4 regions of the Alteromonas sp. AWJ4_197 genome follow, and region 4 is predicted to be linked to each of the others. Evidence: predicted binding sites of a transcription regulator. Region 4 holds the regulator's gene; each other region holds the start of a gene.
The links. Region 4 encodes LexA, which represses DNA repair genes until DNA is damaged. Its sites were predicted from a motif close to TACTGTATNNNNATACAGTA; they were not measured.
Positions count from the first base shown of each region.

Region 1: a site for LexA is predicted at 1,634-1,653, ahead of ACXAGC_RS07040 (S24 family peptidase). Genes of this name have one in related genera too.
Region 2: a site for LexA is predicted at 1,387-1,406, ahead of recN (DNA repair protein RecN). Genes of this name have one in related genera too.
Region 3: a site for LexA is predicted at 1,509-1,528, ahead of uvrD (DNA helicase II). Genes of this name have one in related genera too.

Region 1 covers NZ_JBSWWW010000003.1:99,609-102,799, forward strand. The annotation lists gene ACXAGC_RS07035 (Y-family DNA polymerase) at 1-1,205, opposite strand, end outside; gene ACXAGC_RS07040 (S24 family peptidase) at 1,193-1,609, opposite strand; gene ACXAGC_RS07045 (YebG family protein) at 1,710-2,003, shown strand; gene ACXAGC_RS07050 (methyl-accepting chemotaxis protein) at 2,011-3,191, opposite strand, start outside.
Region 2 covers NZ_JBSWWW010000007.1:54,578-57,768, forward strand. The annotation lists gene recN (DNA repair protein RecN) at 1-1,378, opposite strand, end outside; gene ACXAGC_RS16205 (endonuclease/exonuclease/phosphatase family protein) at 1,640-2,410, opposite strand; gene ACXAGC_RS16210 (restriction endonuclease) at 2,549-3,191, opposite strand, start outside.
Region 3 covers NZ_JBSWWW010000003.1:119,465-122,655, forward strand. The annotation lists gene ACXAGC_RS07145 (helix-turn-helix transcriptional regulator) at 147-1,274, opposite strand; gene uvrD (DNA helicase II) at 1,581-3,191, shown strand, end outside.
Region 4 covers NZ_JBSWWW010000001.1:627,606-630,796, forward strand. The annotation lists gene ACXAGC_RS02750 (serine hydrolase domain-containing protein) at 73-1,212, shown strand; gene lexA (transcriptional repressor LexA) at 1,314-1,940, opposite strand; gene ACXAGC_RS02760 (type 1 glutamine amidotransferase domain-containing protein) at 2,198-2,875, opposite strand; gene ACXAGC_RS02765 (aldehyde dehydrogenase family protein) at 2,917-3,180, opposite strand.

The DNA.
Region 1 (3,191 bases), on a different contig from region 4:
AAATGCGCCCGCTTCATTCGCCAGGGTTGATGGTCACCTTTCGCCGCGATGCCGATGGTACTGCTGCCGTATTTTCTGTTAATGGCGTCCATGCATGCCATCAGCTTTGTATTCCCTTCACTTTGTGCGAACAAATCCGGCTGTTTTACATCTTCATCCTGAATTTCAATTGCTCCCACGCCGCACTTATGAAACAACACGCCTTCTTTATATAAAGAATCAGCTGCATTACCGGCGGCTTCTGACAGCATTCGCGTATCCGCCGTGGCAATGGCAAAACGGTGCTGTACAGCTTTATGATAATGTCCGCTGGCGGCAAAGGGGTTCGCATGGGCAAAAAGGGTAAGGGTTTTCACGGTACAATTTTGCTTCCTGAGCTTTTCAGCTACCCGCTCAGCATGCCAGCAAAGTGCCTGCCGTAAACTCTGATGGTCCATAACTGGGTGGCCAAAAGCGCGGGTAGCATAGATTTGCTGTTTTTTAGGACGATGACTTTCCCATTCAATGCAGGTAACGCCGTTAAGCTCCCGCACGGTACGTTCAATCTCTACAGAGAATTGCTTACGGATACTTTTAGGCGCTGCGCAGGCAAGCTCCCACGCAGAGCGCACACCACTGTTTTCCAGCTTTTCCGCGATACGCCGGCCAATCCCCCACACATCTTGCGGCGACATTTCCTGTAAGGTGCGCTGGATCTGTGTCTTTTCAGCAAGCACCGCAATGCCGGATTTATCTCCCAGTCTTTTACCCGCATGGCTGGCTACCTTCGCCAGCGTCGGCGTAAGCCCGAAACCCACTCCTACAGGCAGACGTAACTGCTGCCAGACAGCACGCCTGATAGTTTCACCGTAGGCGTTCCATCCTTCCGGCGGTTGCCAGTTATCAAAATACAAAAAGCACTCGTCGATAGAGTACACATGCTGGTGAGGCGCAAAACCGCCAACAATATTCATCATCTGGTTGGACAAATAGTCATACAGTTCATAATTAGACGACCTGATCACTGCCCCTTTTTGTTCCAGCAGTTTCTGTACCTTGTAGTACGGGCCGAATTTCTTTACGCCGAGGGCTTTCGCCTTGTCGCACAATGCACAAATGCAGCCATCGTTATTTGTCAGTACCACCACGGGTTTGTCACGGATAGCGGGGTCAAACACCTTTTCGGCGGACGCATAAAAGCCGTTGGCATCGACTAACGCAAACATTGTCTTAACTGCCTGGTATAGCGATGCATTCTGACAGAACGGATAACAATGCCTTCTTCTTCGAAGGTATCTCCCTCCCCCAACACGTAAGGTTGCTGGTGTTTGCCGGGCGATACCAGAACCATGGCTTTGCGATCGAATAGCTTACACACAAACACACCATTCAAATTAGCCACCACCACATCCAGCGAAGTGGGTGCAGCAGCGCGGTCGACAATGAGTAAATCGCCATCGAATATGCCCACGCCGGTCATCGACTCTCCCTGTGCCTGTCCAATAAATGTAGCAGTGGGATGGTCTATAAGCAGCTCGTCGAGATCAAGCCCGAGCTGTCGGTATTCGGCTGCCGGGGACTCGAAGCCGGTGATACCAGCCTGTGCAATAACCGGAATAATTCTCAACATAGTACAAAAAACAGTTGCCTCAGATACTGTTTATTTATACAGTAATTATGAATCAGGTTAAAATTAAATTTCATTTTACGTTCGACATCGGAGAACCATCATGGCTATTACAGTGCAATATGTTGTTTCGCATAAAGGGGTAGAAAAGTTGGTCACTACAGACAAGAAGGAAGCTGATCAGTATGACAAAATGCTGGATGCGGCAGATAATCTGGCTGCTTACATCGGTGCGAAAGGTATCAAGCTGGAAGACGACGTGATTGAGAATCTGTCTGTCATGCTGGCAAAGAATAAAGATGCCGTAGGCAAATTGCTCAAAGGCGCTTCTGCTGATGACGTCCTCGACGCCGAATCAGCAGAAGTGGTAAAGCTACAGGCAAACAGTAAAAACTAAAAGCGGGTTACACTACATTCCGCTTATTGGTAAAGCGGGTGATAACCGAGTGTACTTCGTTAACGGTTTTACGCAGACGCTGGCTGGCATCTAATGATGATTCTGATGCCCGCTGGGTATCTTTGGCACCATCGGCAATTTCTACGACTTGCTGATTGATGTGTTCTGCCACAGAACTTTGCTGCTCTACAGCGGAGGCCATTTCGAAGGTTTGATCTGCAATAACACTCACGGCCTGATTAATGTCTGCCAGTGTTTTGCGGGTATCTTCAACAATGGCCGTGCCCTGCTCGGCTGATGCCATACCGTCATTGGATACTCTGACAGCACGTTCTGACCGCTCAGCCAGAACATGGATAATATTATGAATTTTATCTGTGGACTCTCTGGTTTTTGATGCCAGTGACCGTACTTCATCAGCAACTACAGCGAAGCCTCGTCCCTGCTCGCCGGCGCGGGCTGCTTCAATGGCGGCGTTCAGTGCCAGCAGGTTTGTCTGTTCAGCAATGGTCGATATTAAACTGGCAGCTTCACCAATATCATTCGTGGACTGCGCCAGTTCCTGCACGGTGACCGAAATAGAACTGACCGCTTCTTTAAGCGCCATGATGGCAGATAACGCCTCATCCGCTTTCTGATTACCGGCTTCCACATTTTTAGAAGCAGAACGGGCGCTGTCGGCATTCATGTCAACCCGCTCTGATACACTTTGAATAGCCTGCGACATCTCGTTAACGGCTGAAGCAATGTTTTGCGTTGCCTCGTTTTGCTGCACGACAGCCGTACTGGTGATTTCGGCCTGTTGATGGGTGGTGTTGGCAATCGTATCCAACCCCCCGGCGGCATCCTGAATGCGGGCAAGAGCTGTGCGGCTGCGCGCAAGTTCGCATCCCAAAACCAGTTTGGCACGTGACCGGTTACCGAAGTCTGCAAAATAGGTTTGCGATACCACCGGATTCGAATAGCTGTCAGGAGAAATATCAATAAGCGCCTGCCAGTCACCTTTAATTTTAGAGGCCATCCAGAAACTGCACACCGCAAAACCTGCGGCAGCGATACCGGCCGGCAGCACACCTGCCGTGGCGAATAAAGCCGCCACGGTAATAAGACCCATCACGATAAATGGCAGGTAATTTTTCATGTAGTGAACGGCCAGTTCACCGGTTGACGTACTGGACTTACCTTCAC
Region 2 (3,191 bases), on a different contig from region 4:
TCATGGTCGGTGTTGCGTGTTTGTCACTGGTCAGTACCTGAATGGCAAGCCCGATACGCGACAGCTCACCGCCCGACACCACTTTTTCCAGTTTATCTGCCGGTTGGCCGGGGTTTGTGGACACCAGGAAAGTCACATCATCCAGACCTGACGCTACAGGCGTTTTGTCTTCCTGATAATCGACAGCAATATCGATAACCGCATGAGGCATATTCATCTGACGGATTTGCCCCTGAATCGCTTCTGCCAGCTTAACCGAAGCAACCTGCCTTGATGCCGAAAGTGCCTCACAGGCCTGACGGTAAGCATCTTTTGCTTCAACGACCTCATGCTGTAAATCTTCCAGACGATTCTCATCCTGCTCCAGACCGGCAAATTCTGCCGCCAGTGCCTGATGATGCCCGAACAGTTCTTCAGGCATCACAGTATGCTTACGTGCCAGTTCCATGGCTTTGCTGTAACGGGATTCCACCTGTTGCAGCCGCAGAGGATCTATTTCAAGATCATCGCAATAGCTGCGTAATTCTCTGGCCGCTTCTTCTACCTGAATAGAGGCATCGTTCAGCAAGGCAATAATCGGCGTCAGGGCACTGTCGTGTTCTTCCAGCTCAGACAGACGGTCAAGACCATTTTGGATAATGGATAACGCATTACCCTCATCATTCTCATACAGGTTATAAAAACTCGTTTGCGCCTGTTCCAGCAATGTCTGGCCGTTACTCAACCTGCGGTGCTCAATTTCCAGTTCGGTAAATTCGCCGTCTTCAATAGCAAACTCATCCAGTTCCTGTACCTGGTAGGCCAGCAGTTGCTGACGGTCAGCACGCTGTTGTGCCTGTGTTTCCAGATTTTTCAGTTCCGACTGTTTCTGCTTCCACAAGCGGTAGTTATCTGACACGGCGCTCAGCAAGGCAGGATGCGCGGCATACTGATCCACCAGCTTTCGCTGGTAATCGTCTTTCAAGAGCTGAAGGTGCGTGTTCTGGCCATGGATAGCAATGAGGTACTGGCCGAATTGTTTCAGCTGTTGCAGCGATACCGGTGTGCCGTTAATGAACGCTTTCGATCTGCCTTCGCGGGAAATGACACGGCGTACAAAACAGCTGTCGTTATCTTCATCCAGCAATTCCTGCTCATCCAGCCAGGCCAGTGCAGCTTTATGGCCTTTCAGATTAAAATGGGCAACGATTTCAGCTTTAGGCGCGTCTTTACGCACCGCGCCGGCATCGGCCCGCTCACCCAGACAAAGGCTGAGTGCATCAATGGCAATAGACTTACCCGCACCGGTTTCACCGGTGATGGCCGTCATACCCGACTCAAGATTGACAGACAATTGCTTAACAACAGCGAAATTTTTGATCGACAGATTAACCAGCATGTGTTCACCGCAGTATGTTTATACAGTATGTGTAAATATATACAGTATTTGGGCTGTGTAAAGTGAAGTTTTTAAGGCGGGATGAAAATGTTGTTATCTACGGCCGTGTTTGAGGAGTTCTTGGCAGGTAGTTTGGTTTGGAGAAGGTTTTAAGTGATGCCTTTTACAGAAGTATCTGATTTTGTCGATGTTCGCTTAGAGCGAAAAGCGGACATCAGATGCGAATACGATTTTCGTCCGCAAAAGACAATTAACAGACCTTCAGGTTGAAGATTTTAGACTTTCCGCGACCTCTATACTAAGAGGCATATGATCGCTGACTCTAATCCAGTCGGTGCGCTTGCCAAGAAATAATTTTGACTTGTGAATAATATCTTTAGAAACAAATGCATAATCGATGTGGTATGGTTTTTCTTCTCTTCGATGTAAGTAGAATGTTGGTGAGCTCTCTTTACCTTGCTCCTCTTTAAATTGTTCGTGATATAGACTCGAAATCCCCATTTCTTTTAACTCAGCTATGACGTCGCTATGACTCCACCAACGATCTCCCTTATCCCAGACCGCATTACTATTAAAATCTCCGATAATAATCGTTTTCTCATTCTCTAAATCATTCCTGTGAATTTGAAGATACTTCCAGAATTGCCCCATATAACCAAATATCTGGGAATCATTGCCTTTTGTCCAAACGGCTAGGACTGTCATTTCATCATTGATGATAAAAGGCAGAAATAAGTTCAAGTCTGATGTTGACCAAGTAAGAGAAGAGCTTTTAGTCTGTAAACCCTCAATCTTAAACTGTCCATTCCAGTTCAATGCTTTAATCAAGTTTCCATTTTTTGGAAATATACCAATACCCTTACTCTTATAGGTTCCGACCCAAAGGTATTCACCAGCCCATTCACGATATTGTTTCGTTGATTGTGCCGGATCTTCGCATTCTTGTACGATCACTATATCTGCATTAAGAGCGTCGACCTCGTTGGTCTTTCTCCTTAAAGCACCATTGCAGTTCCATGTAACGATCTTCATTGTTGATTGCCATTCATAATTCATTACCAGCAATTCATAGTAACGCTAGTCACGACTGAAAAATGTTCTATATTTTACGTGACTTGGGAGCATACTCACGTACTCGAAAACCTGTTTCATTTCCTATTTGCTTATACACTAATTATCAAAAAAGTCCTCATCGACTCGCTTCAGATGTAATGTTTCCACATCTCTGCACCCCACATTGAATCTCAGCATGAGTTTCGAGAGCTGTTGTCCATTAATTAAAACGATACGGCTTCCAAGGTCTCTTGCGGTTTGCACGGCCGACTGAGTGAAATCGGAAGTAGTTATAAATAGCCCTTTGTTTGCCTTTTTTAGGTTGAGTGCTCCAAAGAAATCTCGAATATCACCCGCTCCAACGTTATTTCCTTCAGCGTATCTTTTCGCCTGAATATAAATTTGGTCAACGCCGAGAGGGTCTTGATTGATAACGCCATCAACTCCATTGTCCCCTGTTCTTCCTAGTGCATGAGCGGCACCTTCTTCGTTTCCTCCATATCCCATTTCGACAAGCAAGTCGACAAGCAGCGTTTCAAAGAAGATGGGAGAAACAGCTCGTACTCTAGTGAGAAGATCTGTTGATAGTGAATCGTTAATTTTTTCATAAGCGCGTCTCAAGACCTCATCGGGGGTCATTTGTTCGTCGTCTTGGATGAGAGTGCTATCCACTACTTTTATTTCAGAACTCTGTCCGTGAAATGAATTGAATGTGTCAAACTGCTTCAAATATTTATTGTCGATATTCTGGCCAGAATTG
Region 3 (3,191 bases), on a different contig from region 4:
CACGCTCCGGAGTCGAAGATATGCATTTCATACGTACTTTACAGCAGATGGTGCAAACCAGTGTCCGAAAACACCATGCAAGGCGATAGCGGTTACTCCTCTTACGACAAGCACCACGACAACAGATTTAAGAACAGGCAGACAGATTAAGCGAACTTCGGTGCGGTACCGGAAAACATGGCCAGCTTATCAATAAGGTTTTCTTCATTTTTAACGCCCATGGCTTTTATCAGACGTTGTACCTGAATATCCACCTCACCGGTAGTCAGTCCCGCAGCCGCTGCAATATCACGGTAGGAAGCGCACTTATACAACATGCGCGCAATCAATACTTCCCGCTTGTTAAGCGCGTAGCAAGACTGAATGTTCTGCCAGTCCGGTTTTCCTCTGGATACAATATTTACAACGGCTAACGGCTCACGCCGCTCCTCTTCTGCCTGAGAGGCAAGCCGGTGAATATGGAAGATTTCAATCACGTCCACGTTATCATCAACAACGTGCACCACTTCGTCCTTCTCAGCGCCTGATAGGCAAGCTTGAACTTTGTCGCAAAAACGGGTGTGCTGATGTGGCATGGCAAAAACAAGGCGTTTTTTGTTAAGCGCAACGGCTTTACCTGAATTCAGGTATTGCTCTGCCTGACTGTTACAGGCCTGCACCCTTAACTGGCTGTCACACACCACAAATGCCGTTTTAATGTGTTCGTAAACGCCCTGCGCCAGTTGTCTTTGCTGACGAAATATTTCTTCATCACGGAAGAAACGGGCTGCGCGGACAAAGTGCGGCACTAAACGTTTGAAAGCAACTTCTTCGTATTTTGAAAAATCGTCATCCTGCTCCGGACGGCATACACCTAGATATGCTTCGTAGCGTTCGTCCCGCAACACCAGTGCTGCCAGTGTTTTTTCTGCATCCAGCGGGGTCAGTACTTTCCCTGCAATAGAGGTAAAATGTTCTGAACTTCGAAATGCTGGTGAACAGGTATCAAAGATATCCCCCTCATGGAGCCGGAAGAAAAAAGGTTTCAGGGCGGAAAGTGAAGATAAATCCACTTCAGGTGGAAAAGACGGGCAACCCTCACCGGCGGTCTTCATACGCCAGGCAACTTCTCTGTCGTTGATCACATCGCGAAGTACGAGAAATGTTTTGTTGGCCAGAAACACTTTATTGCACTGCGCCAGCACCCTGCCCCATTTACGGGTGAGTGCTGCGTCATAAATTTCGATAATCAGTTTATCGAAATCAATGGTTTCGTTATCTACGTTGTAATCCATGACTATCCCGTCATTTAAGGCGCAAAAAGGGCAAGGTTTCCTACCCTCCGCGCATAGCCATTTTATTTACGCTACGCACCCGACACCTTGAATACTATTTCCTGTGTGAATAGCACTGTACAGGTAAACTCTAACAAAGTGTATATTTTCCACACACTTAGCCTTTAGTCTAATTTTGAGACTTCTTTTTAACATCAGTCACATGGCACGGTAGAATAATGATTCCCTTTGCCTTACTGTATAAATTCACAGCCTGCTCTGGCATAATCTGCCGGTCTGAAATTAATTACGCTGGTGATCTGCCCGATGGATGTATCTTTACTTCTCGACGACCTAAATGACAAACAACGCGAAGCCGTTGCTGCCCCTCAGTCGAACATGCTGGTGCTTGCAGGCGCCGGTAGTGGCAAAACACGGGTACTGGTTCACCGCATCGCCTGGCTGATGGAAGTAGAGAACATCGCGCCATTTTCAATTCTGGCGGTAACCTTCACGAATAAAGCAGCCAAGGAAATGCGCGGCCGGATTGAACATCTGATGAAGCGCAGCATGCACACCATGTGGATGGGTACCTTCCACGGCCTGGCGCATCGTCTACTCAGAGCACATCACGCCGAAGCCGGCTTGCCGGAAAATTTCCAAATTCTGGATTCTGACGACCAGTACCGGCTGATCCGCCGTATTCTGAAAGCGCTGAATCTGGATGAGAAACACTGGCCGCCAAGACAGGTACAGTGGTACATCAATGGCAATAAAGATGAAGGCTTAAGACCCCAGCACATCGATACCCATAACGATCATACCCAGCAGAAGATGCGCGATATTTATGCGGCCTACCAGGAGTCCTGTGACCGCTCCGGACTGGTTGATTTTGCCGAACTGCTTTTGCGGGCGCATGAGTTGTGGGCCCGTAATCCGGAGATTCTGGCTCACTATCAAAAACGTTTCCGTGCGGTACTGGTCGACGAATTCCAGGACACCAATAACATTCAGTATGCCTGGCTTCGCATGCTGTGCAGCACCGGCGAAAACACCATCATGATCGTGGGCGACGACGATCAGTCAATTTATGGCTGGCGGGGTGCAAATGTCGATAATATACATAGGTTTCTGAAGGACTTCCCGAAGCCGGAAACCATCCGTCTTGAACAGAATTACCGCTCCACCAGCACAATTCTGAAAGCCGCAAACGCGGTGATCGACAACAACACCGGCCGGCTCGGCAAAGAGCTCTGGACTGACGGTGCTGACGGTGAACTGGTATCTGTATATGCCGGTTTCAACGAACTGGATGAAGCCCGCTTTATTGTGTCGCAAATTAAGAGCTGGCTGCAGCAGGGTAATGCCCTCAGTGAAAGTGCCATTCTATACCGCAATAATGCTCAGTCCCGTGTACTGGAAGAAGCGCTGTTGCATGAAGGACTGGCTTACCGGATTTACGGTGGTCTGCGATTCTTCGAACGCCAGGAAATTAAAGACGCGCTGGGTTATCTGCGCATGGTTAATCACCCTCATGATGACGCTGCCTATGAGCGGGTAGTTAATACACCCAGCCGCGGCATGGGTGAGAAAACGCTGTCAGCTATCCGTGAGACGGCCAGAACGCACAACTGCTCGTTGTGGCAGGCCAGTAATTTGTTACTTACCGACGGTTCCCTGAAAGGACGTGCAGCTAACGCCTTGCAGAGTTTTATTGTACTGATAACCGATCTTGAACAGGCAATGGCAGATTTACCACTGGAAGAACAGGCCGACAAAGCTATCAAACATTCCGGCTTATATGCCATGTATCAGGCTGAAAAAGGTGAAAAAGCACAGGCACGCCTGGAAAACCTTGAGGAACTGGTCACAGCCTGTAAGCAGTTTATCGTGCCGGAAGAAGCCGATGAAATGACGCCGCTGAGTGCATTTCTGGCT
Region 4 (3,191 bases):
GCGGGCTTTTTTATTGGTAGCGGCCTGTTAACTGCGGTAGTCTGATTGTTTTTATTGTCAGGGATTGCTTCTATGTTGCGCCGCGCTGTTTTCTCCTCTTTTCTGTTATTTTTAACACCCTCTGTTTTTGCCAAAGCTCTTCCTTCCGGCGCTATTAACGCTCTGTTTGAAGAAGCGGTAAGTCATGACACAGTGCCGGGTATAACCATGGCACTGGGCAACGATAAGGGCATGCTGATGGCTAAAGGCTACGGTTTTGCCGACGTGGAAAACCATGTACCGATGACGACAGATCACAAGGTGCGTATCGGCAGTGTCTCTAAACTCATCGCTACGGCCGGATTAATGCGTCTTGCGGAAGCGGGCAACATTGATCTGGATAAACCGGTAACTGAATACGTCAGCGCATGGCCTGCTGATAAACCGGTCATTACTCTGCGCCAGCTTACCTCACATACAGCAGGCATCAGGCACTACAAAGAAGGTGCCAATGAATTCCTTCTGAATGAAAGTTATCCGGATATCGACAGTGCACTGGCGATGTTTAAAGATGATCCACTGCTGTTTGCACCCGGCACAGATCACCGTTATTCAACGTTTGCCTGGACACTGGTCAGTGCCGCAATGGAAGGGGCTGACGCGTCCCGGGATTTCCGCGCCATCATAAACGAAGAAGTGTTCGCGCCGCTGAAACTGGACAACACGGTATTTGACGACCAGTACACCATCATCGATCACCGGGCGAGACCTTACACCGTACACGAAGGTGAGCTGATTAATGCGCCACAAACGGATCACAGCTATAAATGGGCCGGCGGCGGTTTTATTTCTACGCCGTCAGATATTGTCCGGTTTGCTGTAGCCCATGTGGCAAGCGATTACCTGAAACCAGAGACTACCCGCGCCATGTTTACTCCTGCCAGGCTTAACAATGGTGAAACCGTGGGCTTCGGCATAGGCTGGAAAACCGGTTTTGGCGATTACAAAAAACGTAAAGCGTATAAAGATAACGTGAGCGCGCTGGCTTTGATGGACGATATTCCTGATGCAGTGATGCACTCAGGTGGCAGTATGGGCGGCATTACAATGACCATTCTTTGCCGTGAACATAAAACAGCGGTTACTGTAGTAAAAAATGTCAGTGGTGAAGACAATGCTGATGTTTTTCTGCTGGCGCTCAAGACACTGCACTTTGCACATACCAGCCAATAGTAAAGAAAAAGGGCGATGATGGTTTATATCATCGCCCTTCCAATTTTTAGCGCTGTGGCCAGCGCACACAATAGTTATTGCACCGCGCTTAGCGAAAGGACTTACATCCAGTCAGCATTGCGGATTACACCTACAGCCAGACCTTCAATGTTGAATGGTTCAGCAGCAAGATCCACCTTTATGGTATCGAATTCTTCATTTTCTGCATGCAGCCAAACTTCGCGGCCGCGTTTTTCCAGACGTTTTACCGTGACATCCTCATCAACCCTGGCAACAACTACCTGCCCATTGTGCACGTCAGTAGTTCGGTGAACGGCAAGTAGATCACCATCCAGAATACCGATATCTTTCATACTCATACCGTTTACACGTAACAGGAAATCCGCACGGGGGTGGAACAGATCAGGGTCGACCTTGTAATGCATTTCCACATGTTCCTGCGCCAGAATAGGTTCACCTGCCGCAACACGGCCGATTAACGGTAAGCCTGCGTCTTCATCGTTTTCTGCTTCCAGCGGAATATTCAGCTTTATACCCCGTGAGGTACCCGCCAGAATTTCGATTACACCTTTACGGGCCAGCGCCTTTAAATGCTCTTCTGCTGCATTAGCTGATTTAAACCCTAATTGCTTCGCAATTTCCGCACGGGTGGGCGGCATGCCGGTTTCCAGCATGGTGGTTTTGATCAGTTCGAGAACTTCCGTTTGTCTTGGAGTAAGTGGACGCATAAACAGCCCTGTTTTTCTATACAGTTCCTGTGAGTATATACAGTTGCGCTGGTTTGACAAGGGCTGCCGGCGAAATTATTACGCTTATTCAGGGGGCGCAGTTAACAGCGCCTGGTTTTCATTGCAACGATATGCATTAGTTGTACATTGTAATACGCTGTTTTAGTTCTCCTTGGGAATAAAAAGGTATCTTCTTATCAAGAAATTTTAGCCAGGGGCCTCCTAATCAGAACGCCACCGGCTAAATTTGAGGGAAATTATGCAAGTTGTTTAATCAAGGCTTGCGCGACAGCTTCGGAGCTGGCTGGATTTTGGCCTGTAATCAATCGGCCATCTTCAACTACGTGAGGCTCCCAGTCCGCACCTTTTTCATAGTAACCGCCAAGACGAATGAATTCATCTTCTATCAAGAATGGCACCACATCAGTCAACTCCACCCCCGCTTCTTCTCCGTTAGTAAAGCCAGTAACTTTACGACCTTTGATAAGCGGCTCGCCGTTATCAGTTTTTACATGACGCAGGACCCCAGGGGCATGACACACAAAACTGATTGGCTTGCCTGCCCGCTCAAACGCTTCGATCAGTGAAACAGACTGTTCTGACTCAGCAAGATCCCACAGGGGGCCATGGCCGCCCGGATAAAACACCGCATCAAAATCTGTGTGTGACACGTTTTCAAGTTTGACAGTGTTCGCCAGTACTTGCTGCGCCTGTTGGTCTTGCTTAAATCGCTCAGTCGCAGGGGTTTGAAAATCAGGCAAATCACTTTTCGGATCCAGAGGTGGTTGTCCCCCCAGAGGTGAAGCCAACACCAGCTCAGCACCAGCATCTGTAAAGGTGTAGTAAGGCGCTGCAAACTCCTCCAACCAAAAGCCTGTTTTTTCACCGGTGTTACCCAGCTCATTATGCGATGTAAGTACCATTAAGATTTTCATATAAACCTCTCTATCTTTTAACAATATGGATGAATCAATGATTAAAAAAAAGCGTCTACGGCTGCTTGTTTGTCTGCATACGGTGCTCGCAATCGAAGATTTGATACACCCGCTTCGCTTTGTACTACCACCGCCCTGGCATGAGAGAACTGGCGGAAGCCATGAATACCATGGTAAGCCCCCATACCTGACGCGCCCACACCACCAAAAGGCAGCTCATCAATAGATACATGGGTCATGACGTCGTTGATGACCAGCGCTCCGGAAGTCGTTTGTTGTGCAAATACTTGCTGTGCTGTCCTCATTGAAGTAATAG